2 regions of the Variovorax sp. W2I14 genome follow, and region 1 is predicted to be linked to the other one. Evidence: predicted binding sites of a transcription regulator. Region 1 holds the regulator's gene; the other holds the start of a gene.

What was found. The regulator NrdR, encoded in region 1, represses ribonucleotide reductase genes. The targets are predictions, from matches to a motif close to CACNANATNTNGTG.
Region 2: a site for NrdR is predicted at 10,586-10,599, ahead of QF040_RS30220 (ribonucleoside-diphosphate reductase subunit alpha). Genes of this name have one in related genera too.

The regions. Positions count from the first base shown of each region.
Region 1 covers NZ_JBNDJX010000001.1:851,902-867,106, forward strand. The annotation lists gene QF040_RS04015 (pilus assembly protein) at 1-3,691, shown strand, start outside; gene QF040_RS04020 (type IV pilin protein) at 3,688-4,098, shown strand; gene QF040_RS04025 (GspH/FimT family pseudopilin) at 4,095-4,667, shown strand; gene nrdR (transcriptional regulator NrdR) at 4,686-5,129, opposite strand; gene glyA (serine hydroxymethyltransferase) at 5,148-6,392, opposite strand; ZMP/ZTP riboswitch at 6,434-6,559, opposite strand; gene QF040_RS04040 (lytic transglycosylase domain-containing protein) at 6,590-7,441, opposite strand; gene QF040_RS04045 (DUF748 domain-containing protein) at 8,042-11,857, shown strand; gene QF040_RS04050 (DUF349 domain-containing protein) at 12,048-14,924, shown strand; partial or broken gene QF040_RS04055 (zinc-dependent peptidase) at 15,003-15,205, opposite strand, start outside.
Region 2 covers NZ_JBNDJX010000001.1:6,463,950-6,479,154, forward strand. The annotation lists gene QF040_RS30180 (TlpA family protein disulfide reductase) at 1-57, shown strand, start outside; gene accB (acetyl-CoA carboxylase biotin carboxyl carrier protein) at 158-619, shown strand; gene accC (acetyl-CoA carboxylase biotin carboxylase subunit) at 622-1,971, shown strand; gene prmA (50S ribosomal protein L11 methyltransferase) at 1,988-2,878, shown strand; gene QF040_RS30200 (zinc-ribbon and DUF3426 domain-containing protein) at 2,952-4,370, shown strand; gene QF040_RS30205 (carbohydrate kinase family protein) at 4,444-5,346, shown strand; gene QF040_RS30210 (histone H1-like DNA-binding protein) at 5,429-5,962, opposite strand; gene QF040_RS30215 (ribonucleotide-diphosphate reductase subunit beta) at 6,159-7,394, opposite strand; gene QF040_RS30220 (ribonucleoside-diphosphate reductase subunit alpha) at 7,587-10,502, opposite strand; gene ampD (1,6-anhydro-N-acetylmuramyl-L-alanine amidase AmpD) at 10,853-11,476, opposite strand; gene QF040_RS30230 (sigma-54-dependent transcriptional regulator) at 11,463-13,037, opposite strand; gene QF040_RS30235 (two-component system sensor histidine kinase NtrB) at 13,042-14,739, opposite strand; gene QF040_RS30240 (PP0621 family protein) at 14,756-15,028, opposite strand; gene QF040_RS30245 (cytochrome C assembly family protein) at 15,025-15,205, opposite strand, start outside.

The sequences.
Region 1 (15,205 bases):
CGATCTTTCGCTGAAGCGCGCGAACGCCGGCCCCGCGTACCGCGACAGCTTCGACGCAAAGAAAACCTATGGCGGTTACTGGGACGCGATGGGCTGCTACAGCTATGCGTCAGGCGACGCTTACTTCAAGCGCTCGTCCGCGGCAACGAGGCTGAGCAGCGGAGAAATCGCCTGCGCCAACCAGTGGAGCGGCAACCTGCTGAACTGGGCGGTGTCGTCTTCCCTCGACGGGGTGCGCCTCGCGTTGACGGGCGGCGACCGTGTGATCGACGAACCGGGCCGCACGGTGTTGCAGCGCGCGGTGTTGCCGGAGGACTTTCACCGCAGCGCCGACTTCCCCGACAAGGCGGTCATCGGCAACTTGAACAGGCTGACGCCGCTCGTCACGGGCGCGCGCGGCGCGGTGCTTGCAACGGACACGCTGCACTTCAGCAACTGCCTCGATCGGTTCGTCGTCGGAGCAGCCGCTACTGGTACTTGCTCGGCGCCGGGCGGCACGCCTTACATCGCGCGCGTCGAGGTGTGCGCGGCGAACGAGGCGGCGGTGCGTCCGGCGCTTTGCGCCAGATACCCGGACGGCAATTCCAAGCCCGTGGGTGCCATCCAGCGCTACGCAGGTCGGATGAAGTTCTCCGTCTTCGGCTACCTGCCGGACGACGACCCCGCCCGCTATGGCGGCGTGCTGCGCGCACCGATGAAGCACGTCGGGTCCAGGAAGATCGACACCGCTTTCGACACGGTCGACAACCCGCAAGCCGAGTGGAATGCGACAACGGGCGTGTTCAAGGCCGATACAGCGGAAGGCCCCGGAGTCGTCAACGCCATCAACCGTTTCGGGCGCAACGGCGTCCGGCAAGGCGCCTACAGCACGTTCGATCCTGCAGGCGAGCTCTACTACGAGTCGCTGCGCTACCTGCAGGGCAAGGCGCCGACGCCCCAAGCGGTCGCCGGCAGCGACAGCCCTCGAAGCCATGGTGATCCCATTGCCGTGAGCTGCCAGAGAAGCGATGTCCTGGTGATCGGCGACGCCGACACCCACTACGACCGTTCGCTGCCCGGCATGTCGAGGGGGAACTCCATCGGCGATTTCGATCGCAGCTTCAGCATCGCTGCCCATGAGCCCGACACGGCCTACTGGACAGGTCTGGTCGGCGCCTTTGAAAACAGGGAGGCGCTTGCCTATGCCCACCCTTCGGGCAAGACGGGTCTCACCACTAGCGGCAACGAGGGGCCGCGCGCGTTCAACTACAAGGACGGCATGCCGTTGACCTCGGCCGACATCGCGAGCGCGGAAACAGGCGCCGACAAGGGATCGTTCGGGATGGCAGGCCTTGCGTACTGGGCTCGCACGCAGAAGATCCGCAGCGACCACTCGGGCTTGCGCGTGCAGACCTTTGCCATCGACATGGGGCAGGGCGGTGGGAGCGCCATCGGGCAGAGGCAACGCGGCAGCGCCTTCTATCTGGCTGCGAAGTACGGCGGTTTTGCCGACAGCAACGACGACGGCAATCCGTTCCTGGCGGCGGGCGGCGGTTCCGAGTGGGCCGAAGGCCTCGACGGCGACAACCAGCCCAAGCCCGCCAACTACTTCCTGGCCGGTGAACCGGCGCAGATGACGGAGGCCATCCGCCGGATCTTCCTGCGCGCCGTGGCCCCGGCCGGCGGCGTCACGGCGGGGAGCGCCATTTCGTCGAACACGATCGCGCAGGCTGGCGCGAGCCTCTACGTGCCGCAGTTCAACGGGCGACGCTGGTCGGGCACGCTGCTGTCGTATCCCCTCCAGCCGGATGCAGCGACCGGTACGGTGCAGCGCGCCGACAAGCCGGACTGGGACGCCGGCGAGTTGCTGACCGGCAATCCGAGCGCAGTGCCGCCCGTGGCCGCGCGCGATGTCGCGAGCAGGCGCATCTTCACGCTCTCGACGGGCGACATCGGCACGCCGTTCCAGTGGGAAGCGCTCGACAGGGGGCTGCGCGGCTGGCTGAATGCGACGCCGTATGTCGTGCCCGATGTCTCCGACGGCCTGGGCGCCGAACGGCTGGCCTACCTGCGCGGGGACCGGCGGCGGGAACTGTCCGCACCGCAGGGCATTTTTCGCGTGCGCGACTCGGTCATGGGCGATGTGACCAATTCGAATCCGGTGTACGTAGGAGCGCCAAACCCCGCGATCCGGGAGGCGGGGTACGACAGCTTCCTGGCCACGCACCGTGGCAGGCGGCATACGGTGTACGTCGGCGCCAACGACGGCATGCTGCATGCCTTCGACGCCCGCACTGGCAACGAACTCTTCGCCTACGTGCCGCGCATCATGTTCGCCCGCCTGGCGGCCTACACCTCGCCGGATTATGTGCACCGCAGCTACGTCGACGGAACGCCCGTCGTCGGCGACGCCCGCATGGCCGATGGTGCGTGGAAGACCGTGCTGGTTTCCGGCAATGGCGGTGGAGCCACCGGCGTCTTCACGCTCGACGTGACCGACCCCACGGCGTTCTCGGCCGACAAGGTGCTCTGGGAGTTCAGCGGCGCCTACGACGACGACATGGGCCACGTGACCCAGGCGCCGCGCATCATGAAGTTCCGAACCGCGGCAGCCACCAGAACCCGGGCGGCGACCTATGGCTGGTTTGCCGTCGTTCCCTCGGGCTTCAACAACGCCAACCCCGGCAAGCAGGCCGCGCTGTTCCTGCTTTCGCTGGACAAGTCCGCAGGCGAAGCCTGGAAGCAAAACACCAACTACTACAAGATCGTCCTGCCGGCACCCGCGGACAAGAACCTGGTGAACACCTTGAGCACGCCGGGCGACTACGCGGGCGCGGACGACGCCACGCGCTTTCTCTACGCAGGCGACACACAGGGCAATCTGTGGAAGTTCGACTTCTCGGGCAATGCACCGTGGGGCGCCAAGGCCTTGGCGCTGAACGGCAAACCCCTGATGGTCGCCATGGCCGGCAGCGGCGCGGATGCGAAGCGGCAGCCGATCACCGTCGCGCCCGAGGTCGGCGTGGGTCCTGAGGGCGGCGCGATCGTGCTCTTCGGAACCGGAAAGTTCGTGAGCCCCGAAGACCTGGGGCATTCGAGCCGGGGCGTGCAGACGATGTACGGCGTGTACGACAACGGCATGGCCATTCCCGCCGGCCAAGCGCGCGTGCAGTTGCAGCAGCGTAAGACCGGCGCTGTCGATGGGCAGGCATTCCCGCCGGTCACCGGCGATGCCTTCGTGTATGGCGCGTTCGATGGCAAGACGAACGCCCGGCGTGGCTGGTACTTCGACCTGCCGGCGGGGCCCGAACGGGGCGAGCGGATGGTCTTCAAGCCGGTGCTGGGCGACGGCCAGTTGTTCTTCAACACGCTGATTCCCGATTCCGGCGCCTGCAGTGCAGACGGCGGTGGCCGCACCTGCGCGGTGAATGCGATGACGGGGCTCTCGCAGGGTGGCACTTGCATGCCATCGAGCGCCGGCATGCTGGGGGCGCCACATCTGGTGCAGGTGGGCACGGCCGGTGTCGGGGCCAGCGATGCATTCGGACGCCGCCCGGCAACCAAGCGCCTCGCCATCGTCAGCACGGGCGCGCGCAGCAGCCGGGGCGCAGGGCTCTCGACCGCGCAGCCCGCCGGCGACAGCAACATGGGCCAGACCGGCAGACGGCTGAACTGGCGACAGATCTCCGACTACCGGAGGGCAAAGCAGTGAAGGCCCCGACGCTTCGCGGTTTCACGCTGATCGAGATGCTGATCGTGCTGGCCATCGCCGCGATCCTGGCGGCCATTTCCTATCCGTCGTACATGGATTTCGTTCGCAAAGGCTGGCGCAGCGAGGGGCGTTCCGCGCTCATGCAGCAGATGCAGGAGCAGGAGCGCCTCTATACCCGGGTCGGGCGATACCGGCCCTACGAGGGCGAGTCGGGGGAGGGGGGCGTGGGCGGCAAGTACATCGTCAAGAGCGCCAATTGCGAAGGGCGAGGGAGCATCACTGGCTGCATCCGGCTGACGGCGACGCTGAAGGCGGGGTTCGCCGATCCCCATGTCGGCAATCTCTGGGCGGACAGCACGGGCGGCAAAGGATGCGACGGGACGCTGCCCGGCAGGTGCTGGCAATGACGCGCGACAACACGACACCGTTCAGCGGTTTCACGCTGATCGAATTGATGGCGATCGTTGCCATCGTCGCGGTGCTGGCGGCCATCGGCGTGCCGAGCTTTCGCGACCTGCTGCTCAACCAGCGCCTCGCGACGGCTGCGCAGGGCTTCAGTTCAGCGCTTGGCTTCGCGCGCATGGAGGCCATCCAGCGCGCGCAGGGCGTGGAGGTAGCGGCACTCGCGGGCGGCGATTGGTCCGAAGGCTGGGTGGTCCGAACCGGCTCCGATGCGTCGTCCTCCACGCAGAGCCAAACACAAACGCTGCGGCGCTTCGACCGACTGCCGCAGGGCGTAAGCATCGACACGACGCTCGGCGGCGGCTTTGCGCAAGGCCTGCGCTACGACGGCAACGGGTTCTCGCGCCAGACCGCCAGGGCCGGCTTCAGCGCGGGCTGCCTGACGTTCAAGGCCGAGACCGGGCGCAGGGCCTCGGTCATCGTCTCGGCGTCGGGCCGGGCGAAGGTCTGCAATCCGGATGTGAGCGGCGATTGCGGCTCGGGGGCGTGCGCCAGGGGAGAAAGCGGCGCCTGAAGAAAACTGCCCTGGGAATCAGATGTCCCGCAGCAACTGCCGGAATTCGTCGACGTCCTCGAAGCTGCGGTACACCGAGGCAAAGCGCACATAGGCGACCTTGTCCAGGCGCTTGAGTTCGCGCATCACCAGTTCGCCGACTTTCGTCGAATCGATTTCGCGCAGGCCGCTGGCCAAAAGCTTCTGCTCGATCCGCAAGAGAGCGGTGTCGATCTGCTCGATGCTCACCGGGCGCTTGCGCAGCGCCAGCATCATCGAGGCACGTACCTTGGAGGAGTCGAAGTCGGCGCGGCTGCCGTCCTTCTTCACGACCACCGGGAAGTTGACGTCGGGGCGCTCGTAGGTGGTGAAGCGCTTGTCGCAGGCGCTGCACTGGCGGCGCCTGCGGACGAAGTCGGCGTCTTCCGAAACGCGGGTCTCCACGACCTGCGTTTCAAGATGACCGCAAAAAGGGCATTTCATGCGGTCGGGCCGTGCAGATCAGCGATAGACGGGGAAGCGGCTCGTCAGCGCGTGCACCTTGGCGCGCACCGCGTCGATGTTTGCCGCGTCGCGCGGGTTCTCGAGAACGTCGGCGACCAGGTTCGCGGTGATGCGGGCCTCTTCGTCCTTGAAGCCGCGGGTGGTCATGGCCGGGGTGCCGATGCGCACGCCGCTGGTGACCATCGGCTTTTCGGGGTCGTTGGGGATCGCGTTCTTGTTGATCGTCATGTGGGCGCTGCCCAGCACGGCTTCGGCTTCCTTGCCGGTGATGCCCTTCGAACGCAGGTCGACCAGCATCACGTGGCTCTCGGTGCGGCCGCTCACGATGCGCAGGCCCCGCTCGGTGAGGGTGTCAGCCACGATCTTGGCGTTCTTGACCACCTGTTGCTGGTAAGCCTTGAACTCGGGCGTCATCGCTTCCTTGAACGCGACGGCCTTGGCGGCGATCACGTGCATCAGCGGACCGCCTTGCAGGCCCGGGAAGATCGCGCTGTTGATCGCCTTCTCGTGCTGCGACTTCATCAGGATGATGCCGCCGCGCGGGCCGCGCAGGCTCTTGTGCGTGGTGGAGGTCACGATGTCGGCGTGCGGCACCGGGTTGGGGTACACGCCCGCGGCCACGAGGCCGGCGTAATGGGCGATGTCGACCATGAAGATCGCGCCCACGTCCTTCGCCACCTTGGCGAAGCGCTCGAAGTCGATGTGCAGCGAGTAGGCCGAGGCGCCGGCGATGATCAGCTTGGGCATGTGCTCGTGCGCCTTGCGTTCCATCGCGTCGTAGTCGATGGCTTCGTTGGCGTCCAGGCCGTAGCTCACCACGTTGAACCACTTGCCGCTCATGTTGAGTGGCATGCCGTGGGTCAGGTGGCCGCCTTCGGCCAGGCTCATGCCCATGATGGTGTCGCCAGGCTTGAGGAAGGCGAGCATCACGGCTTCGTTGGCCGAGGCGCCGCAATGCGGCTGCACGTTGGCGGCGTCGGCACCGAAGATCTGCTTGACCCGGTCGATGGCCAGTTGCTCGGCCACGTCGACGTGCTCGCAGCCGCCGTAGTAGCGCTTGCCCGGGTAGCCTTCGGCGTACTTGTTAGTGAGCTGCGAGCCCTGGGCCTGCATGACGGCCGGCGAGGCGTAGTTCTCGCTGGCGATCAGCTCGATGTGATGTTCCTGGCGCGCGTTTTCGGCTTGAATGGCGGCCCAGATCTCGGGATCGGTCTGTTCGACCAGGATATTGCGTTGGTACATGGCAGTCCTTTGAAGACGAGGTCCTTGTTCTTCAACCAAACAAGGGCTGCCCAGGCGAACGGCTGAACGCCTGTTGTGGTCAGGCGGCACGCTTCCCAGTGGTATTCCACGTCAGCGCGTGGCACCTTGTTCAGGTGCTGCGCCTATCGCCAGTCGCGTACGGGGCCGAGTGTAGCTCACACCCGGCCAGGCCAGCTTCAGGAAACGGCGGAAAGCAGGGCGACCTTTGCGGGTTCCGAGCCTTCTTCAGCCTTGATCGGTGCCGGTGCCGGCGTCACGATGGGAATCGGCTGGGCACGCACGGTCGTGCGGGGCGGCTGCACCGACGGTGCGCGGCCGTTGGCGACCTGCAGCAGGCGCTCGTGCTCGGCCATCACCTTGCTGGCGTAGCCGCCGTCGTCTTCCAGGTTGGCCGCGCCCACGTAGTAGCGCAGGCCCCCTTCGAGCGAGCCGGCGCGGGAGATGCATTCCTGCAGCACCTTCACGCCGACGCGCATGTTCGTCACCGGGTCGAAGGCGGTGAGCGTGCCGCCCGCGCTTTCGTACTTGTCGCCGTGCACGCGCGTCATGACCTGCATCAGGCCCTGGGCGCCGACGTGGCTCTGGGCGAACGGGTTGAAGCTGGATTCCACGGCCATGATGGCCAGGATCAGCGTCGGGTCGAGCTTGGTGCGCTTGCCGATGTTGTAGGCCTCGGCCACGAGCACGCTCAACGGTTCGGCCGCCACGCTGTATTTCTTGCTCAGCCAGTACGCCACGGCGGCCTGCTGCTTGGGCAGGTCGCCGGGGCTCGCGGCCGTGGTGCGCTCGATCGCGGTCGGCTCCAGGTCGGTGACTTCAGGCGCGGGCTTGCGCGACTGCAGCCAGCCCATGAGCTGTTCCTCGCCGGTCTGGCGCAGATCGGGCCGTGCCACGAGGGCGAGGGCCGCGAACACGATGGCCAAACCGACCAACGCGAACCCGTTGTGGGTGATTTCAAAAAAGCCGTCTGCCACATCGGACACAAAGGTCCTCAGCCCGCGGGCTGTGGCATCAAACGCCTTGTTCATCGCTCTTCCTTTCTGTGCGGCACCTGCTCGCAGCGCCTGGAGAGGCGATGGATGAAGGCAGCGGCGCTTGGATTGGTACGAATCAGGCTCCGCGCATGGAGGGGTGTGGGTAAGGAGCGCGGTGACCTGATCAAGCCGGGGGAGTTCTCGGCAGCGGATTCAGGGTGGCCCCTCTGCGTCTGGCAGTCGGAGCAGGGCGGATTCTAGCGTGGCTAAATACTCGGTCAAGCATAAGGATTTTGTTTCTTATGCTAATAGATGTTTAAAAAGTGACCCCTCCCAGAGGCGTTCTGCTTAAGGGAAATCCCTTGGAAGATTGGATTTGCAATGCGAGGGTGCGCCACCTAATCTGAACGGGCCTGGGTTTTCAGGCGTTTTTCCGAAGTCAGGCAGCCCGAGGTGCAAGTCAAGGGCTCGAACGACGGAGGATCCACGGTGGCAATCTCTTGCTGCCAGCACGGCAGGAACCATTGACTTCCAGTCGTGCGAATCGATGGCTTGGGTGTTAGGCCCGCCATCAAGCCCGGCAGCGAGACATTCCGTCGCGCTGCCGGGCTTTCTTGTTTCTGCATCGACGCTTGTTTGCGGCACACTCCCGCGATGGATTTAGCTTCGCTCAAACAAAACAAATGGGTGCGACGTGGGATCGTCGCCTTGCTGGTTCTGTTGGCCCTCTGGGTCATCGCATGGTTGGCGGTGCCGCCGATCGCCAAGAGCCAGCTTCAAAAGATCGCGAGCGAAAAGCTGGGCCGGCAGGTCACCGTGGGCAAGATCGATTTCAAGCCCTGGACTCTCGAACTCGCGCTGCATGACCTGCGCATCGCCACCGCCGACGGCAAGCAGCCGCAATTGGCCATCAAGCGCATCTACGCCGACGCCGAACTGCAATCGCTCTTTCGCCTGGCGCCCGTGATCGATGCGGTCTCGGTCGAGTCGCCCGCCATCCTGCTCACGCACCAGGCCGACGGCAAGTACGACATCGACGACATCCTCGCCAAGCTGGCCTCGGGTCCCCCGCCCGACCCCAAGGCCGAGCCGGCACGTTTTGCGATCTACAACATCTCGATCAAGGACGGCGCGGTCGACTTCGACGACCAGACAGTCAAGCGCAAGCACGAGCTGCGCAACTTCGTGCTCGACGTGCCTTTCCTGAGCAACCTGGCTTCGCAGCGCGAGGTCAAGACCGAGCCCAAGCTGGCCTTCGTGCTCAACGGCAGCAACTTCGATTCGGCCGCCTTCACCACGCCCTTCTCGGCCAGCCGCAAGACCGACGCCCACGTGCAGTTCAAGGGGCTCGACCTCGTGCCTTACCTCGGCTACATCCCCGGCGGCCTGCCGGTGAAGCTGCAGGCCGGCAGTCTCGATGCCGACCTGAAGATCGACTTCCAGCAGGCCACGACCACCGGCCTCAAGATCTACGGCACGGTCGAGGCGCACGGCGCCAAGCTGAGCGATGCCAGGGGCCGCGACCTGCTGGGCTTCGATTCGCTCAAGCTCGCGCTGGCCGATGTTCGCCCGCTTGAATCGGTGTTCCATTTGAGCGAAGTGGCGCTGGCCAATCCGCAGCTCGTGGTGGCGCGCGATGCCTCGGGCCAACTCAACCTGATGGCCACCGATCCGGCCACCGGCGCTGCGGAAAAAGTGGCACCACTCCCCGCCGCCCCAGCCAGCGCACCGGCCGGCAAGACGGCCGAAAAGCCCAAGCTGAAGGTGCAGGTCGACAAGGTGGCGCTGAGCGGCGGGCGCATCGGCTGGCGCGACGAGACCGTCAAGCCCGCGGCCGCCGTCGACCTGACGGACCTGGGGCTCGACGTCACCGCCATCACCTGGCCGATGGAGAAGCCGGCCCAGTTCAACGGCGGCACCGCCATTGCAGGCGCCTCGCTCAAGTTCAAGGGCAGCGCCACCGACAAGGTGGCGGACGTGCAGACCGAGGTCGACGCGCTGCCGCTCTCGCTGGCTGCACCGTATCTGGCGCAGAGCCTGGAGCCCACGCTCGACGGCAAGCTCAGCGGCCAGATCGACATCGCCTGGAACCAGCCCAACCTCAAGTTCAAGGCGCGCCGGCTGGCAGCCGACGGGCTTGCGCTGACCCAGACCAAGACCGCGCTGGCGAGCGTCGGCCGTTTCGAGCTGGTCGATGCCGAGGTCGACATGACGCAGCACACGCTGAACATCGCCTCGTTCACCGCCACCAACCCCAAGGTACGCGTCGAGCGCGACAGCGAAAAGCGCTGGATGTTCGAGCGCTGGCTGCGCACCCCGGCCGGCAGCGGCGGCGCGGCCGAAGCCAAGGTGGCGGCGCCCAAGCCGGCCGGCGCCGGATCGGCCAAGGCCGACGCCAACACCAAGCCCTGGGCGCTGACCATCGCCACGATGGCAGTCGACAACGGCAGCCTCTCCTATTCAGACAAGGCCGGCGCGTTGCCGGTGACGGTCGAGGTCACGGCCTTCAAGCTGAACGCACAGAAGATCGCGCCCGAGACCAACACCGTGTCGCCGCTGCAGGTCTCGGGCCGCATCGGCTCCGGCCGCTCCGAGCCGGGCAAGTTCGACTACAAGGGCAACGTCGTGCTCAAACCGCTGGCCGCCGAGGGCCGGCTCGAGGTGATCTCGTTCCCCGCGCACGCCTTCAAGGCCTACTACGCGGACGCACTCAACGTCGACATCCGCCGCGCTTTCGCGAGCTACCGCGGCACGGTCCACTACACGACCACGCCAGCCGGCATGACCGTCAAGCTGGCCGGCGACACCGCACTGGACGACTTCCGCGCCAACAGCGTGTCGCTCACCCAGTCCCCCGGTTTCGACCGCAACACCAACCAGCTCCTGAGCTGGAAGACGCTGAGCCTGCGCGGGCTGCAGGTCGGCCTGGCGCCCAATACGCCGCCGAAGGTGGACGTGCGCGAAACCACGCTGACCGACTTTTTCGCCCGCGTGATCGTCGATCCGACCGGCCGGCTCAACCTGCTCAATCTGACGAAGAAGGGCGAGGCCGAAGGTGCCGCGGCTGCGGCCTCTGCCGACGCCAAGACCCAGAAGGGACCGGGCGGCACCACCACCACGACCCGCGCGGCGGCGCCTGTGCAGCGCTCCGGCGGCGCGCCGGTGTCGGCCGAAGCCATGGTCGGCGGCAGCCCCGAACCCGCCAAGCCGGCCGCCGCGCCGGTGGCCACGACGCAGGCACCGGCGGACACCGGCCTCACGCCGGTCATCAACTTCGGTCCGATGAGCCTGGTCAACGGCAAGATCGATTTCACCGACCTGTTCGTCAAGCCGAACTACTCGGCCGACCTGAGCGAGCTGACCGGCAAGCTCAGTTCCTTCTCCTCGAACCCGCCCAAGGGCGAGACGGGCCGCCCGGCGCTGGCCGACCTGGAATTGCGCGGCAAGGCGCAGCAGACGGCTGCGCTGGAAATCACCGGCAAGCTCAATCCGCTGGCCAAGCCGCTCGAGCTCGACATCACCGCCAAGATGCGCGATCTCGACCTCGCGCCGCTGTCGCCGTATTCGGTGCGCTACGCCGGCCACGGCATCGAGCGCGGCAAGATGAGCATGGACGTGAACTACAAGGTCGCGCCCGACGGCCAGCTCACGGCCACGAACAAGCTGGTGCTCAACCAACTGCAGTTCGGCGAGGAAGTCGCCGGTGCGCCCAACAGCCTGCCGGTGAAACTGGCCGTGGCCTTGCTGGCCGACCGCAACGGCGTGATCGACGTCGACCTGCCGCTCAGCGGCTCGCTCAACGATCCGCAGTTCAGCGTCGGACCGCTGATCTGGAAGGCGGTGGTCAACCTGATCGTCAAGGCGGTGACGGCGCCGTTCAGCCTGCTCACCGGCGGCCTGGGTGGTGGCGGCAGCGGCGAATCGAGCGCCATCACCTTCGAGGCGGGCAGTTCGGTGCTCAGCGCCGCGGCCAAGGAAAGCCTGGACAAGGTCGCCAAGGCGCTGACCGAGCGGCCGACGCTGGAGATGACGGTCATCGGCACCTCCAGCCTCGAGAAGGAGCGCGATGCCTACCAGCGCCAGCGCGTGCGACAGCTCACCCAGGCCGAGAAGCGCCGTGTCGCGGTGCGCAGCGGCCAGACCGGCACCGAGGTGCCGCCGGTCACCGACGCCGAATACCCCGAGCTGCTGACGGCGGTGTACAAGCGCGCCGACATCACCAAGCCGCGCAACCTCGTCGGACTGGCCAAGGATTTGCCGGTCAAGGAAATGGAAAACCTGCTGTTCGCGAGCGTGCCGGTCGACGAGGAATCGATGCGCCAACTGGCCGTGGAGCGCGGCGCGGCGGTGCGCGACTACCTGCTGGCGCAGAAGCTCACGAGCGAGCGGCTGTTCCTGGGCGCGGTGCGCACCACGGCCAGCGGTGCCGACTGGAAGCCGGGCGCCGAGCTCAAACTGACCATGAAGTGAAAACGGCCACTTGGCTTTTTGCATCAGCTTGCTATATATGTAGTTCCCGTTAAATCTCCCAGCCCGCCACCAGCGTTGGCCGCCGTTCCGCCACGGAATTCGGCGGTCCATCGCAAGTGGGTGAAAATGTCGATGTGCGCCGGCCTTTGCCGGCGCCTTCGCTTTCTCTACCAAGACAACGATTTCGCCAGTGACCTCTACTTCTTCCAAGCCACACGACCTTCAAGCCCTCGATACGCTCACCGGCGGCGCTTTCACCGCGCCGACTTCCGGCGAGCGCGCCGCGCGCATCCGCGACTGGCTCGCGGGCAACCCGGCATCCGAGCAAATGCAGGAAGTCTTCAAGGAGCTGAGCGGTCGCGACAAGGGCGCCGCGCGCCTGCTGCGCGAAAAGCTCGACGAGCTCAAGCGCGCCAAGGGCCAGGAGGCGATTGCTGCCGAATGGGCACAGAAGGCCGAACTGCTGCTGGGCCAGTCCAAGCTCAACATCGCCGATGCGCTTGCCTGGCAGCGCGACGCCGCCAAGGCCGGCGCGCCGCTCTCGCGCGAACCGCTCGCGGGCCTCAAGGCCAAGCTGGCCGAACGCGTCAAGGGCATCGAAGACCTGCAACACCGCGCCCAGGTGCACCGCGAAGCCGCCGTGCTGCTGGCACAGCGCTTTGAAGTGCTCTCCACCAAGGGCTGGCAGGACGCACAGGCCGCCGAAGAGTCGCTGCGCAACGACGTGACCCACTGGCAGCAGCAGGCCGCCGACATCACGGCCGACATCAACTGGAACAGCCTCGACGCCAAGTTCGCGCCGCAGCTCGAAGCGTCGAAGTCGCAGCTGCTGGTCGTGTCCGATGCGTTCCACAGCGCGCTGGCGCAGGCCATCGCCGCCGCCGCCGATGCTGCCGCGCCGCTGCCGCCGGTGCCCGTGTGGGCCGACGAGCTGCGCAGCGCGCGCGGCGAGGTGCTCGCCCCCAAGGCCGCAGTGCCCGCACGGCCTGCCGCACCCAAGATCGATCCGGCCGTTCGTGCCGCTGCGCAGGACGCCGTTCAGGTTGCGCTCGCCAAGCTCGAACAGGAAACCGCCGAAGGCCACGGCAAGGCCAGCGCCGGTGCGGCCGCCGCGCTGCGTGCGGTGCTCAAGGAGCACGGCAAGCTGGTCGAGGCGCCGCTCGAAGCCCGCGTGCACGCCGCGCTGGTCGCGGCCGGCGAGCTCGAAGGCTGGCAGCGCTGGAGCGCCGACAAGGTCCGCGAAGACCTCGTCGCCAAGGCCGAAGGCCTGCTCAAGCGCCCCGAAGGCCAGGCCCTCGGTGGCCGCAAGATGCAGGAAACGCTGCGCGCATTGCGCGACCAGTGGAAGCAGGCCGACCAGGGAGGCGTGCCGAACCATGCGCTGTGGAAGCGCTTCGACGAAGCGTGCAACGAAGCCCACAAGGTGGTCGAAGCCTGGCTCGAAAAGGTGCGCGCCGATGCGGCCGAGCACCGCGCGCATCGCGTGGCGCTGATCGAAGAGGTCAAGGCCTGGGCCGCCGAGCATGCCGGCGCCACCGACCTGAAGGCGCACAACCGCGCGTTGCACCAGTTCGCCGACCGCTGGCGCGATGCCGGCCACGTGGGCGAGAAGGTCTTCGCCGAACTGCAGCCGCAGTGGAACGAAGCCTTCGGCGCCGCGCGCGCACCGTTCGAGACGGCCCAGAAGGCCAGCGTCGAACGTCGCCAGGCCATGATCGCCGAGGCCACCGAGCTCGGCGCCCAGCCGATGCTGCGCATCGACGCCGTCAAGGCACTCCAGCAGCGCTGGCAGCACGAGGCGCAGAGCGTGCCGCTCGACCGCCGCCATGAACAGAAACTGTGGGACGCCTTCCGCGCCCCCATCGACGAAGCCTTCAACCGCAAGACCGCCGAGCGTGAAAAGGCGTCGGCCGCCATGAGCGAGCACGACCGCCATGTGCTCGATGCGTCCAAGGCGCTCGACGCGGCCAATGCCGGCGGTGACGTGCAGAAGATCCGCGCCGCCATCGCCCGCCTCGAAGGCGCGCTGCGTGGCGAAGCGCCGCCCCCCGCACCCAAGGCCGAACAGGCTGTGGTGAGCAGCGACGGTCCGTCGGTCGGCGCAACTGAAGTCGTAGCGCCCGGACAGGCGGCTGCTGAATTCGCCGAAAGCGCCGAGCAGGCGCCGAGCCCGAGCGATGCGGAAGCCTCGTCGGCCGCACCGACCGAAGCAGCGCAGCCCGCCGCGCCCGACCTCGTGGCCCCGGCCGATGGCGCCGATGCCTCCGCACGCGCCGACGGCGCAGCGCACGAAGCCGGCGAAGCCGCCGCTATCGAAAGCCCCGCACCAGCCGCCGCGCCGAAGCCGGCGCCCAAGCCGGTCGTGGCCATGCGTGGCGACGACCGTCCCAGCAGCAAGAAGACCGAAGCGGCACCCGCAGGACGCGCCGGCGGCAAGTTCGGCGACCGTCGCGACGGCGGCCGGCCAGGCCCCGGTGGCCCGGGCCGTCCTGGCGACCGTGGCGGCCCGCGCCCCGACGCACGCGGTGACCGTGGTGGCGATCGCGGCGCACCGGCCGGTCGTTTCGGCGACCGTCCCCCGCGCTTCGAAGACCGCGGCCCGCGCTTGGGCGACGCCGCTTTCCGTGCCCAGCGCGAAGCGCTCGAACGTGCGGACATGGCGCTGCGCAAGCTCGCTGCGCAAGCCCATGGCGAAGCACTGACGCAGGTGCTCGGCGCCTGGGAGCAGCGCGATGCGGCTCGCCTTCCGAGCGTTCAGGAGCTGGGTCGCGCGGTCACGCCGGCCGTGCGCACCACCTGGTCGCAAGCTGTCGGCAGCGCGCCGACGGCCGCGGCCAGCGATGCTGCCGAAGCGCTGCTGCGCCTGGAAATGGCCGCCGAAGTGCCGACGCCCGCTGAGCAACTCGACGCACGCCGTGCGCTGCAACTCAAGCTGCTGACCAAACGCGGCGACCCGGCGCCGGCCCAGACCTGGGGCCAGGATGCCGGCAAGGTGCTGGCTGCGGCGCACGATGCGGCCAGCGCACGCCGTCTGCAGAACGCGTTGAAGGCGCTGCTGCGCAAGTAAGCGCCAGACGGCCATGAAAAAGACGCCCCGCGGGGCGTCTTTTTCTTTGGGGCGTTGAACTGCGGACCCGGCTGCCGCTCAGGCCTGCCGGCTCAGGAAAAACTCATCGAAAAGAGCAGTCACCGCAGCGAAGTCCCGGGCGAAGTTCGGCCGGTTCACGAAGTAGGCTTCGCAGGCCACCGCGAAGGAACTCGCTGATCGATGTCGCGCCGTAATCGTCGAGCCATGGCGGCTCGGCGCCGAAGCGCTCGGCCATGATGGTTTTCTCGCGGAAATCGTCG
Region 2 (15,205 bases), 5.6 Mb from region 1:
GGCAAGCTCGAAACCGCCGATCTGGACACATGGCGGCGTGAACTTGTTCATGGTTAGAATCGGCCGCCCAAGCTGGCGTTAGCCACCAAACGCTGAAAATCGCCGATTTTCAGCCCAGTTATATCCGAATGACCGGCAAAGCCGGCACTGGAGTCCCATGGATCTGCGCAAACTCAAGACACTGATTGATCTGGTGTCCGAATCGAATATTTCCGAACTGGAAATCACCGAAACCGAAGGCAAGGTTCGCATCGTCAAGGGCGGCGGCGCCGCTCCGGTGCAGTATGTGCAAACCTTGGCAGCGCCCCCTGCCGCCGCTCCGGTGGCAGGTGTGCCCGCCGCCCCGGCCGCTGCAAGTGCCCCCGCGGTCGAAGCCGCTCCGGCCGGCCACGCGGTCAAGTCGCCCATGGTGGGCACGTTCTACCGTTCGTCCAGCCCCGGCGCCGCCGCTTTCGTCGAAGTCGGCAGCAAGGTGAACGAGGGCGACACGATCTGCATCATCGAAGCGATGAAGATCCTCAACGAAATCGAAGCGGACAAGTCCGGCACGATCACCCAGATCCTCGGCGAAAACGGGCAGGCGGTCGAATACGGCCAGCCGCTGTTCATCATCGAGTGACCATGTTCAAGAAGATCCTGGTTGCAAACCGGGGGGAGATTGCCCTCCGGATTCAGCGCGCCTGCAGCGAGATGGGCATCAAGGCCGTGATGGTCTATTCCGAAGCCGATCGCGACGCCAAGTACGTCAAGCTGGCGCAGGAGGCCGTGTGCATCGGCCCGGCTCCATCGGCGCTGAGCTATCTCAACATGCCGGCGATCATTTCGGCGGCGGAAGTGACCGACGCCGAAGCCATCCACCCCGGCTACGGTTTCCTGAGCGAGAACGCCAACTTCGCCGAGCGCGTGGAGCAGAGCGGCTTCCAGTTCATCGGCCCGACGCCCGACAACATCCGCACGATGGGCGACAAGGTGTCGGCCAAGCAGGCCATGATCAAGGCCGGCGTGCCTTGCGTGCCAGGCTCCGAGGGCGAGCTCTCGGACGACGCCGCCACCAACAAGCGCATTGCCCGTGCGATCGGCTATCCGGTCATCATCAAGGCGGCGGGCGGCGGCGGTGGCCGCGGCATGCGCGTGGTGCACACCGAGGCGGCGCTGGTCAACGCGATCCAGATGACCAAGGCGGAGGCCGGCGCGGCCTTCAGCAATCCGGCCGTATACATGGAGAAGTTTCTCCAGAACCCGCGCCACATCGAGATCCAGATACTCGCCGACAAGCACAAGAATGCCGTCTACCTGGGCGAGCGCGACTGCTCCATGCAGCGCCGCCATCAGAAGGTGATCGAGGAATCGCCGGCCCCCGGCATTCCGCGCAAGCTGATCGAGAAGATCGGCGAGCGTTGCGCCGCGGCCTGCAAGAAGATCGGCTATCGCGGCGCCGGCACCTTCGAGTTCCTTTACGAGAACGGCGAGTTCTACTTCATCGAGATGAACACGCGCGTGCAGGTGGAGCATCCGGTGACGGAGTTCACCACCGGCATCGACATCGTGAAGACGCAGATCATGGTGGCCGCCGGCGAGAAGCTGCCGTTCACCCAGCGCCAGATCGAGATGCGCGGCCATGCCATCGAGGTGCGCATCAACGCCGAAGACGCGTGGAAGTTCACGCCGTCGCCGGGCCGCATCACCATGTGGCACCCGCCGGGCGGCCCTGGTGTGCGCGTCGATTCGCACGCCTACACCAACTACTTCGTGCCCCCGAACTACGACTCGATGATCGGCAAGATCATCGTGTACGGCGACACGCGCGAGCAGGCCATGGCGCGCATGCGCACGGCGCTGAACGAGACCGTGATCGAAGGCATCCAGACCAACATCCCGCTGCACCGCGAGTTGATGGTCGACGCCAAGTTCATGAGCGGCGGCACGAACATCCACTACCTGGAAGAGTGGCTGGCAGCGCACAAGCGCTGACCCACGGGACCACGCCATGTTCGAACTTCGCCTGATGGCACCGGAAGACCGGGTCGAAATGCTCAGCGACGCGCTCGATGCACTCGATGCGCTGAGCGTGTCCGTCGAGGACGCCGATGCGCAGACCGATGCCGAGCAGGCGCTGTTCGGCGAACCCGGCATGCCGCCGCCCAAGGAGGGCTGGCAACGCTCGCGCGTGATCGCGTTGTTCCCCGACGAGGCGCTTGCGAACGAGGCCGCATCGCTGCTCGCGCTGCAGGACTTCTTCGAGGGCTGCTCGGTGCTCGGCGTGGCGAATGTGCCCGAGCAGGACTGGGTGCGGCTCACGCAATCGCAGTTCGCGCCGGTCGAGATCACGCCCGAGTTCTGGATCGTGCCGACCTGGCACGAGCCGCCCGCACAGGCGAAGCAGGTGATCCGCTTGGACCCGGGTCTGGCCTTCGGCACCGGCACGCATCCCACCACGCGCATGTGCCTGCGCTGGATCGCGAAACAGGGCGAGGGCGCCTTCGGCAAGCAGCGCGTGCTCGACTACGGCTGCGGCTCCGGCATCCTGGCGATCGGCGCGGCGAAGTTCGGCGCGCGCGACATCGATGCCGTCGACATCGACGAAGCCGCGGTCTCCTCGAGCCGGCTCAATGCCGAAGCCAACGGCGTCAGCCTGAACGTCGGCCTGCCGGACGCGGCCAAGGGCACCTACGACACGGTGCTCGCCAACATCCTTGCGACGCCGCTCAAGCTGCTCGCGCCGCTGCTGCGCAGCCATGTGGCCCCGGGCGGATCGCTGGTGATGGCCGGCATCCTCGAGCGTCAGGCCGACGAGTTGAAAGAGGCCTACGCGCCGTATGCGGCCCTCGAGGTCAGCGACAGCGAGGACGGCTGGATCCTCATGACGGCACGCTGCTGAGCAGCGGGGCCGGGTTTTCGCACTGCCGCGCACCGTTCGCGTGGCGGGGGCCCAACCCTACAATCGCCCGGTCATGAGCCTCGTCACGCGTTGCCCCGCCTGCACCACCACCTTCAAGGTGGTGCGCGACCAGCTTCGCATCTCGGATGGTTGGGTGCGCTGCGGCCGCTGCAGCCATGTGTTCGATGCGACGCTCGATCTGCACGAATCATCTGATGGAGTGCCGGCCGGAGCGCCCCCTGCACCGTCCCCGGCAGCCGCTTATTCGCCGTCGCTGGTCGAGCCTTCCTCCGAGCATCGGGCCGATGCGCCGCGGACTTCATCGCAGCCTCCTTCCCAGGCTTCCGAAGATGCGGATTTCTTCGACGACGAACCCGAAGAGCATGCCCGCGCCGAGGTGGCGCATCCACCATCCGCACCGGAAGCCTTCGAGCCCGTGGAAGTGGCGGTCGCGCCGCAGCCCGAACCGCCTCCGCCGCCACCACCTGCATCGCCCGCGCAGTCTCCGGCGCTGTCGCTGCCCGCGCACGGCATCATCGCGGACGAGCCGTGGTCCGACCTGGATGTCAGCGAACCCACGTGGCGGCCGCCGGCGAGCTCGCTGCCGCCGTTTCCGAACATCGACCTGAATCTCGCGCCTCCGCCGCCATCGCCTCCCCCGCCGGTGCCCCCGCTGCCCGTTCCTCGCGCCAAGACGCATGGACTGGTCGAGCCCGCCATCGACGACGGCGCCAAAGAGACAGAAGAAAAAGAAGAGGACCAGGTCCAGATGCAGAAGGCGCTGCGGCGTGCGCGCATCAAGTCGGCCAAGATTGAGAGCGCTCACAAGTCGCGCGAAGCCAGGGCTGCGGCCAAGGCCGCTTCGTCGTCGCCGTCGTCGGTGGTGCGGGAGGCGAGCGAGCCGGAGAGTCCCGCCTCGCTGCCGCCGATGTTCGCCGAGCGCGAAGAGGACCACCATTTTTCCGACGACGAAGAGCACGACGTCCATGCGCCCGGTTTCTGGCAGCGTACGGGCGTGCGGCGACTGTTGGTCGTTCTGGCGGTGCTTGCCGTCTTGCTGCTCATCGTGCAGATCGTTCGCCACGAGCGCGACGGCATCGTCGCGCGGCAGCCGGGCCTGCGCCCCGCGCTGGCGGCGCTGTGCCAGTACACCGGCTGCGAGCTCTCGGCCCTGCGCCAGATCGGAGACATCATGATCGAGGGCGCCGCCTTCGCTCGAGAGAAGAGCGGCGGCAACGACTACCGGCTGAGCTTCACCTTGCGCAACGCGGCCACCGTGCCACTCGCGATGCCGGCTGTCGAGCTGTCGCTGCTCGACACGCAGGAGCGTGCGGTCGTGCGGCGCGTGCTGATGCCCGCGGACTACGGCGCGCCCTCGGTGCTCGCGGCGCGCGCCGACCGCGCGGCCTCGTTGCCGCTCACGCTGTCACCGAACGAAGCGGCCGCGCTGCCTCCCATCGCGGGCTACCGCGTGGAAGCGTTCTATCCCTAGCTGGACGACGCCTGCGCGCAAGCAAACGTCCTCCTTCTTTCATCCATCTTCATTCAACGAAAACGGTCCACCCATGGCAGCAGTGATTTGCGGTTCCCTCGCGTTCGACACCATCATGACTTTCGAGGGACGGTTCGCCGATCAGATCCTTCCGGACCAGCTGCATATCCTGAACGTGTCGTTCCTGGTGCCGGGCCTGCGGCGCGACTTCGGCGGCTGCGCCGGCAACATCGCCTACAGCCTCAACGCGCTGGGCGGCACGGCGCTGCCGATGGCCACGCTCGGCAGCGACGGCGCCGACTACCTGGAGCGCATGCGTTCGCTGGGCATCGACACCGAGTTCGTGCGTCAGCTCGACGACACCTTCACCGCGCAGGCGATGATCATGAACGACGTCGACAACAACCAGATCACCGCGTTCCATCCCGGTGCGATGCAGCAGGCGCACATCACCAAGGTGGCTGCGCGCGAGGACATCAAGGTCGGCATCATCGCGCCCGACGGCCGCGAGGCGATGCTGCAACACGCCGAGCAATTCGCAGCCGCCGGCATTCCGTTCGTGTTCGATCCGGGTCAGGGCCTGCCGATGTTCGACGGCGATGCGCTCAAGCACTTCGTCGATCTCGCGAGCTGGGTCGTGGTCAACGACTACGAAGGCAAGATGCTGTCGCAGCGCACCGGCTGGAGCCTGGCCGAGATATCCAAGCGCGTGCGCGGCCTGGTGGTTACGCTCGCGGCCGAGGGCTGTGAAGTCTGGATCGATGGCGAGCGCGAACATGTGCCGGGCGTGACGCCTACTGCCGTGATCGAGCCCACGGGTTGCGGCGATGCATGGCGCGGCGCACTGCTGTTCGGTCTGGAAAAGGAATGGCCGCTCGCGCAATGCGCGGCGCTGGGCAACCGCATCGGCGCACTCAAGATCGCGCAGCGCGGACCGCAGAACTACCAGGTCGACCGCAAGGCACTGGGCCTGTAAGAAGCCGCTTTTTCGAGCGCCCATAAAAAAACCCGACACCGTGAGGTGCCGGGTTTTTTGCCGTCAAGGGCGCTGAGAAAACTCAGGGCTTGCTGGCCGTAGGAAACGGCCAGGCTGCCTGGGGGTTCAGCGTCGTTTGCGCAGCAGGGGCAGGCGCTACAGCAGCCTTGGCGGGTGCCTTGGCAGCCTTCTTTGCAGCAGGCTTCTTGGCAGCAGCGGCAGGCTTGGCAGCGGGCTTTTTCGCGGCTTTCTTGGCCGCAGCCTTTTTCGCAGGAGCCTTCTTGGCAGCGGCCTTCTTTGCAGGGGCCTTCTTGGCGGCTGCCTTCTTGGCAGGAGCCTTCTTCGCTGCAGCCTTCTTCGCAGGCGCCTTCTTGGCAGCGGCCTTCTTCGCCGGAGCCTTCTTCGCAGCAGCCTTCTTGGCCGGTGCTGCCTTCTTCGCCGCTACCTTCTTGGCAGGAGCCTTCTTGGCGGCGACCTTCTTGGCAGCAACCTTCTTGGCCGGAGCCTTCTTCGCTGCTACCTTCTTTGCCGGAGCCTTCTTAGCGGCCGCGACCTTCTTTGCCGGAGCCTTCTTTGCAGCGGCTTTTTTAGCCGGCGCTTTCTTTGCAGTTGCCATTTCTATTTCTCCTTGATCAAGTTGAAAAAATCAACCTATTGAAGCACTTCACGCACGTTGGGAGCGCGAAGCGATTCATGGCGTTGGAATCTGAGCCCCAGCACCATGAACACCTGAGCCCTCGTCCATGCCGCGCTCTTCGGCGCGATCGGTGGCAAGGGCAATTCTTGAATTCATTAATTCTTATCGGAAAGATTCAATCCCAGGAGAGCGCACCACCCGACTGGTACTCGATCACGCGGGTTTCGAAAAAGTTGCGCTCTTTCTTCAGGTCAATCATTTCGCTCATCCAGGGGAACGGATTTTCTTCGTTCGGGAAGAGCGTTTCGAGGCCGATCTGCTGCGCACGCCGGTTGGCGATGTACCGCAGGTAGCCCTTGAACATGGAGGCGTTCATGCCGAGCACGCCGCGCGGCATGGTGTCTTCGGCGTATTTGTATTCGAGCTCGACGGCCCTCATGAAGAGGTCCTTGATCTCGGCCTTGAACTCTGGAGTCCAGAGGCCGGGGTTTTCGAGCTTGAGTTGGTTGATCAGGTCGATGCCGAAATTGCAGTGCATCGACTCGTCGCGCAGGATGTACTGGTACTGCTCGGCGGCACCGGTCATCTTGTTCTGGCGGCCGAGCGCAAGGATCTGCGTGAAGCCGACGTAGAAGAAGAGACCTTCCATCAGGCAGGCGAACACGATGAGCGACTTGAGCAGCGTCTGGTCGGTCTCGTGCGTGCCGGTCTTGAAGTGCGGATCGCTGATGGCGTCGATGAACGGGAGCAGGAACTGGTCCTTCTCGCGGATCGACTGCACTTCGTTGTAGGCGTTGAAGATCTCGCTCTCGTCCAGGCCGAGCGACTCGACGATGTACTGGTACGCGTGCGTGTGGATCGCTTCTTCAAAAGCCTGGCGCAGCAGGAACTGGCGGCATTCGGGGGCCGTGATGTGGCGGTAGGTGCCCAGCACGATGTTGTTGGCGGCCAGCGAATCGGCGGTCACGAAGAAGCCGAGGTTGCGCTTGACGATGCGGCGCTCGTCTTCGGTCAGGCCGTTCGGGTCTTTCCAGAGCGCGATGTCGCGCGTCATGTTCACTTCCTGCGGCATCCAGTGGTTGGCGCAGGTGGCGAGGTATTTTTCCCAAGCCCACTTGTACTTGAACGGCACCAGCTGGTTGACGTCGGTCTGGCCGTTGATGATGCGCTTGTCGGAAGCCTTGACGCGCTGGGTGGTTGGGGTGGCGGCAGGCGTTGCTGCTGCGGTGACAACCGGACGGACTGCGGCGCCGTCATCGAGCGTGCGCAGCGCGGGTTGTGCAATCGACGAAGTCGGAGCGTCCACCGAACGGCCTGCGGGCGAGCCGCTGGTCGATGCGTTGTGGTGCTGCAATCCTTGTTGCATATCCTTTGGTAAGGAGGGCTTGACTTCTTCGTCCCAGGTCAACATAGAAAAATCCAATGCTCAAATTATCGGAGCAACGATGTGAGTTGCAAAGTGCTCGTTCACATCGCGCGCCATTTATGTGGTTGTTATGTTGCTCGCATGCATCGCGCGATGTCAGTCAATGGCTTCATTGCTTGAACGTCGCGCGACTTTTCGCATGCACCTCACTGACTCACTGTCGCGAGCATCGGCGTGTCACTGGCACGCTTCACAGGTCGGATCGTCCACACCGCAGAACGCGATGTCGGTGGCAGGCATCGCGCTCATCTGTGCCTTCGCTGCGGCAGCGGCGGCTTCGAGTGCGCTCATGCCCGAGGGTGCGTCGTTGCCCGACGACACCGCGTTGAGACGGCCCGATTGCACCGTCGACTTTTCTGCGTGCGTCGCGCTCTGCGTGCGGAGGTAATAGGTCGTCTTCAGGCCGCGCAGCCATGCGAGCTTGTAGGTGTCGTCGAGCTTCTTGCCCGATGCGCCGGCCATGTAGATGTTGAGCGACTGTGCCTGATCGATCCACTTCTGGCGACGCGAGGCGGCTTCGACGAGCCACGTGGTTTCCACTTCGAACGCGGTGGCGTAGAGCGCCTTCACGTCTTGCGGCACGCGGTCGATGGGACGCAGCGAACCATCGAAGTGCTTCAGGTCCATCACCATCACGTCGTCCCACAGGCCCAGGCGCTTCAGGTCGCGCACCAGGTAGTGGTTGATCACGGTGAATTCGCCCGACAGGTTCGACTTGACCGACAGGTTGCCGAAGCAAGGTTCGATCGAAGCGTCCACGCCGATGATGTTGGAGATCGTCGCGGTCGGTGCGATGGCCACGCAGTTCGAATTGCGCATGCCGTCGGCCTTGATCTTGGCGCGCAGCGCGTCCCAGTCGAGCGTGGCCGAGCGGTCCACTTCGACGTAGCCGCCGCGTGCCTGCTCGAGCAGGTCGAGCGTGTCGATCGGCAGGATGCCCTTGTCCCACAGCGAGCCCTTGTAGCTCGAGTACTTGCCGCGTTCCTTGGCCAGTTCGGTCGATGCCCAGTAGGCGTGGTAGCAGATGGCTTCCATCGACTCGTCGGCGAACTGCACGGCTTCCTGCGAGGCGTAGGGAATGCGCAGTTCGTACAGCGCGTCCTGGAAGCCCATCAGGCCCAGGCCCACCGGGCGGTGGCGCAGGTTCGAGTCGCGCGCCTTCTTCACGGCGTAGTAGTTGATGTCGATCACGTTGTCGAGCATGCGCATCGCGGTCGAGATCGTGCGCTTCAACTTTTCCTGGTCGACCTTGCCGTCCTTCAGATGCTGCAGCAGGTTCACCGAACCCAGGTTGCAGACGGCGGTTTCGGTGTCGCTGGTGTTCAGCGTGATCTCGGTGCAGAGGTTCGACGAGTGCACGACGCCGGCGTGCTGCTGCGGCGAGCGCACATTGCAGGCATCCTTGAACGTGATCCAGGGATGGCCGGTCTCGAACAGCATCGTGAGCATCTTGCGCCACAGGTCCGAAGCCTGGATGGTGCGCGCGGGCTTGATCTCGCCGCGGGCGGCCTTCTCTTCGTAGGCGACGTAGGCCTTTTCGAAGTCGGCGCCGAACAGGTCGTGCAAGTCAGGCACGTTGGAGGGCGAGAACAGCGTCCAGGTGCCCTTTTCCATCACGCGGCGCATGAAGAGGTCGGGGATCCAGTTGGCCGTGTTCATGTCGTGCGTGCGGCGGCGGTCGTCGCCGGTGTTCTTGCGCAGTTCCAGGAACTCCTCGATGTCCAGGTGCCAGGTTTCCAGGTACGTGCAGACAGCGCCCTTGCGCTTGCCGCCCTGGTTCACCGCCACGGCCGTGTCGTTCACCACCTTGAGGAACGGCACCACGCCCTGCGATTCGCCGTTGGTGCCCTTGATGTGCGAGCCGAGCGCACGCACGCGGGTCCAGTCGTTGCCCAGGCCGCCCGCGAACTTCGAGAGCAGCGCGTTTTCCTTGATCGACTCGTAGATGCCGTCCAGGTCGTCCGGCACGGTGGTCAGGTAGCAGCTGGAGAGTTGCGAGCGCAGCGTGCCGGCGTTGAAGAGGGTGGGCGTGCTCGACATGAAGTCGAACGACGACAGCACTTCGTAGAACTCGATGGCGCGCGCTTCACGGTCGATTTCGCCAAGCGACAGGCCCATGGCCACGCGCATGAAGAAAGCCTGGGGCAGTTCGATGCGGGTCTTGCGCACGTGCAGGAAGTAGCGGTCGTACAGCGTCTGCAGGCCGAGGTAGTCGAACTGGTTGTCGCGCTCGGCCTTGAGGGCCGCGCCCAGGCGGGGCAGGTCGTACTGCAGCAGCTTCTCGTCGAGCAGGTCGTTCTCCACGCCCTTCTTGATGAACTGCGGGAAGTAGTCGGCGTAGGCCGTGGCACGGTCGACCGGCATCACTTCGCGGCCGATGATCTCCTTGAAGATCGTGTGCAGCAGGAGGCGCGCGGTGGCGAAGGTGTAGTCGGGATCTTTCTCGATCAGGGTGCGGGCCGCCAGGATCGAGGCCTTGTAGACCTCGTCGAGCGGCACGCCGTCGTAGAGGTTGCGCATCGTCTCGGCGACGATCGGCGCGGCGGTGATGCTGTCGCCCAGGTTCTCGCAGGCCGATTCGATCAGGCCCTTGAGCTGGTTCAGGTCGAGCGCGACGCGTTCGCCGTTGTCCAGCACATGCAGCGTCGGCGTGGCCGGCGCTTCCTGCTCGACCTGCTTGGAACGCTCCTGCGTGCGGCGTTCGCGGTACAGCACGTAGGCACGGGCGATCTCGTGGTGGCCGCCGCGCATCAGGCCGAGCTCGACCTGGTCCTGCACGTCCTCGATGTGGAAGGTGCCGCCGCCCGGACGCGAACGCACCATGGCGCGGATCACGCCTTGCGTGAGCACGTCGACCGTTTCGCGCACGCTGGCCGAAGCCGCGCCCTGGGTGCCGTGCACGGCCAGGAAGGCCTTCATCATCGCGATGGCGATCTTGTTCGGCTCGAAGGGAACGACCGCGCCGTTGCGGCGAATGATCTGGTAGTGCGCCAGGTTCTGGCCGGTGGGGGAGCCGGCTGTGTCCCGCTGTTGTTGGACAGGCGTGGAGGGAACGGCACGCGGGGTCGATGGGGTGTTCAGGGCAGTTTGCATTCGCTTCCTCTCGGTTGGCAATTCTTGTTGGGTGGCGACGCCTTGGCTGGGCGCCGCGCCGGCGTTGTTGACCGGACGGAGGACACTATATCTAGGGTGTCAGGGGTCTACAAGCCACTACAGGTAGTGTTTTGTGAGTGATTCACCTATGGCGGGTATCTCTCAAGATGTATGCCGTGGCCGGCAATGCCGCGTGAATACTGGACTATGGTTGCGCAACCCGCATGGGGCGTGGCTTGCAAGCCGATTTGGGCCTGCAGGGCGCATGGTTGCTGCACTGCGCATCTGCGTTTCTGAAATCGATGCGGCCCGAGGGCAGGGCATCGCAGGGCGTCACGCGATTGAAAAAATTAGCGCTTCAACACAGGTGGGGGAAACATCTGTGATTTCCAGCCCAGTTGCGCGTGCAGCAAATGCCAATCGAAGCCCGCGCCGGGGTCCTGTTTTCGGCCCGGTGCGATGTGCTCGTGACCGGCGATGTGCGCGATGGCGTAGTGCTGCGCGATCGCGGGGCAGAGGCTCGCGAGCGTCTCGTATTGCGCGGCTTCGAAGGTCTGGCCCTCGAGCCCTTCGAGCTCGATGCCGATGGAGTCGTCGTTGCAGTTGCTGCGGCCGCGCCACGACGAGACGCCCGCATGCCAGGCGCGGTCGTCGCAGCTCACGAACTGCCAGAGCTCGCCGTTGCGGCGCACATAGAAATGCGAGGACACCTCGATGCCGCGGATCGACTGGAAATAAGGATGCGCGTCCCAGTCGAGGCGATTGGTGAAGAGCCGCTGCACCGCGTCGCCGCCGTATTCGCCGGGCGGCAGGCTGATCGAATGCAGCACGATCAGATCGGTCTGTGCGCCGACAGGTCGGGGGCCGAAGTTCGGCGAGGGCAGGGCTTTCGCGAAGCGGTACCAGCCGGCCCGCCAGAGCCCGTCGTCGGCGGGCGGCGTGTTGTGCGAAGAGGCTGCTTCAGTCGTCGGCATGGCTGCTGCTGGCGCCATCGTCGCCGTTGGGCGTGGTGATGCCCAGCCGCGCGATGCGGTAGCGGATCTGGCGCAGGCTCATGCCCAGGCGTGCGGCGGCCGCGGTGCGGTTGAAACCGCTCTCGTGCAGCGCGCGCACGAGGATCTCGCGCTCCTGCTGGTCGAGATAGGCCTGCAGGTCGGAGGGCAGCGGCGGCGGGGTCGGCTTGAACTCCGCCACCGGTGCCGGCGCAATCACGGCCGGTGGCGGCACATCGTTGCCCGGCGCAAGTTGCGCGGGCGTCATCGAGGCCACGTCGGCGGCGGCCATCGTCGTGGCGACATTGCCGCCCATCAGGTCCAGGTGCAGTTCGTCGCCGTCGTTCAGCGCGACCGCGCGGTGCAGCAGGTTCTCGAGCTCCCGCACATTGCCGTCGAGCGGATGCAGCGCGAGGCGGCGCAGCAGTTCGGCCGACAGGTGCGGCACCGGCAAGCCGCCGTCCTGCGCGATGCGCGCGAGCAGCGCGGCGCAGAGCGCGGGGAGATCTTCGCGGCGGTCGCGGAGCGCAGGCACTGCGATCTCGATCACGTTGAGGCGGTAGAAAAGGTCTTGCCGGAAGCGGCCGGCCTGCACCTCGGCGTGCAGGTCTTTGTGGGTGGCGCTCACGATGCGCACGTCGACCGCTTCTTCCTGCGTCGAGCCGATCGAACGCACGCTGCGCTCCTGGATCGCGCGCAAGAGCTTCGACTGCATCGCCAGCGGCAGGTCGCCGATTTCGTCGAGGAACAGCGTGCCGCTGCGCGCGGCCTGGAAGTAGCCGTCGCGGTCCTGCGAGGAGCCGGTGTACGAGCCTTTTTTCGCGCCGAAGAATTCGGCTTCGAGCAGGTTCTCGGGAATCGCGCCGCAATTGACCGCGACGAACGGGCCGTCGCTGCGCTGGCTGCAGGCGTGCACCGCACGCGCCACCAGTTCCTTGCCGGTGCCCGACTCGCCGCGCACCAGCACCGGCGCCATGCCGCGCGCCACCTTGGCGATGCGCGACTTGACGAGACGCATCGGGTCCGATTCGCCCACCAGACGATCGAGGGCCGCGATGCCGCTGCTGCCGGTGACCGATGCGGCCTCGGCGCGTTCGCTGCTGGTGCTTGCGGCAACGGCCTTCTCCGGCTTGACCTGCACGACCGGGGCCCGCGTGGCCTGCACCGCCGAAGCGACCACGGCACGGAACTGCTTCAGGTCGACCGGCTTCGTGAGGTAGTCGAACGCACCCGCCTTGAGCGCCTCGACCGCGTTTTCCGCCGAGCCGTAGGCCGTCATCACCACGCAGCGCTCGCTGCGCTGGTTCTTCTGGATGCGGTGGATGATCTCCATGCCTTGCCCGTCGGGCAGGCGCATGTCGGTGATCACCGCATCGAAGCGCGCGGCCTCCAGGTGCTGCCAGGCTTCGGACACGCTGCCCGCGGCCTCGACGCGATAGCCTTCGCGCAGCAGCGTCAGCTCATACAGCGTGCGCAAGTCGGGCTCGTCGTCGATGACAAGGATCTGTGCGGGACGCGGGGCGGAAGAGAGGGGGGTGCTCACGGCGCTATTGTGTCAGCCGGTTCTCGCTGGCGGCAAAGCTGACGAAGAATTCGTTGCCTTCGGGGCCGCCCGCCACCAGCGCCCGCCGCTCGTAGCCGATGGTGGCGCCATGGCGCCGGCACAGCTCGCGGCAGAGAAAAAGGCCGAGGCCGCTGGAGCGGCTCTCGGACGAGAAGAAGGGCTCGAACAGGTGGCGCTGCACCGCCGGCTCCAGCGGCGCACCGTCGCTCCACACCTGCAGGGCGGGGCGGTTGGTGCCCGCGCGCTGCAGCGTGGTGATGACCTGGATCGCGCCCTCGCCCTTGCCTGCATAGCGCGATGCGTTGTCCAGCAGGTTCACCAGCAGGCGGCGCAGGTGCTCGGCGTCGAAGCGCACGTCGATGCCGGGCGCGTCGAGCGCGACCAGCACGCCCTTGCGCTGCGTCTGGCGCACCCATTCCTCGGCCAGCGCCTGCACCGCCGGGTCGAGCACCACCTGTTCACCGAGCGAGAGCACGCGCTGCTGGCGCGCGCGCGAGACGTCGAGCACGTCGTCCACGATGCGCGCGAGCCGCTGCGCGTTGTGCTGGACCATGTCGGTGAGCTTGCGGTGCGCGGGGTCGGTGAGGTCTTCGCTGAGCAGCGCGCTGGCCTGCGCGATGGCGGCCAGCGGGTTGCGGATTTCATGCGCCACGGCGGCGGACATACGGCCCATCGCAGCCAGCTTCTCGGTGCGGATGCGGGCCTCGAGTTCGCGCAGGTCTTGCAGGAACATCACGCAGAGGCTGTCGGCGCGCTTGTCGCTGGTCGGCGTGAGACGGGTGCGCACGCGCACCTCGCGCGCCGCGCCGCGGGCTTGTGCGACGGGAATTTCTTCGGACTGCGGCGCCCGCCGCGAGAAGGTCTGGCGCGACAGCGCGGCCAGCGCATGCCAGGCGGGCTGCGCGTGCAGCGCAAACGGCAGCGACAACTTCGCCAGGCCCTGGCCGAGGATCGCGTCGGCCGCCGGGTTCGCCGCGTGCACCATGCCTTCGGCATCGATCACCAGCACTCCTTCGGCCAGCGTCTCGATCACCAGGTCGTTGACCTCCGCCTGCATCTGCGCGCTGCTGCGGTTGCGTTGCGCCACCGCCTCTTCGCGCGCAAGCCGGCGTGCCAGTTCGTGCGCGAGCAGGGCCACCACGAAGAGGCCGGTGCCGGTGAGCGCCGCCTGAACGAAGCGGGCCGAGGAGTCGCCCGGCTGCTGCAGCCAGTGCCATCCCGCATCGGCCAGCAGCAGCAGCGTGACGGTGGCCGTGGTGCCCAGGCTCACGATCATCGTGCCGAGCACCGCGCTCATGAGCACCGGCAGTGCGAACAGCGGCGTGTAGTTGACGTTGCCGCTTTGCAGCACCTGCAGCGCGGTGAAGGTGGCGAGGTCGACGCCGATGGTCAGCAGCCAGAGCGTCGAGAAGCCGCGGATCGGCGGTTCGAAGTGCGCATAGCGCAGCTCCAGCCAGGTGACCACGAGGTAGGCCGCGCAGATCGCGATGGCCACCGCCTGCATCGTCTGCCCGAGCGCGAAGGCCACGCCCTGCAGCACCACCAGCACCAGCGCGACAAAGCAGCGCGCGGCCATGAAGCCGCGCCAGAGCCGCAGCAGCGCGGTGCTTTCGCTGCCGCCCGGTTCGAGCACGTCCCAATCCGTGACCGGATCGCCGCGCGACCAGAGAGGGGTGCTCATGGAGCAGGGGGCGTGTTCAGCCGCGCGCCGCGACCGCGGCCTGGCGGTGGGCGGTGCTGCAATAGACCGCATCGTCGGGGCCTGCGATGGCATCGCTCGCGGGCAGGTGCAGGCCGCAATGTGCGCAGCGCACCATCGCCTGCGGCGCGCCGACCGCCGTCGGCGCAGCCGGGCGTTGCTGCGCCTTGGCCATGCGCTCGCGCTGGGCATCGCGCATTTCTTCGCGCCGGTTCTTGCGCCAGAGCCAGATGGCGATCCAGAGCACGGCGAGGACGAGGAGGTATTTCATACGGGAGGACGCGCCAGCACCACTTCGAGCACGAAGCGGGAACCCACATAGGCCAGCAGTAACAGGGCCGAACCGGCGTACAGCACGCGGCGGGCCGTGCGGCCGCGCCAGCCGAAGCGCGCGCGGCCGATCAGAAGAACCGCGAACGTGACCCAGGCGAGCACCGAGAAGGTCGTC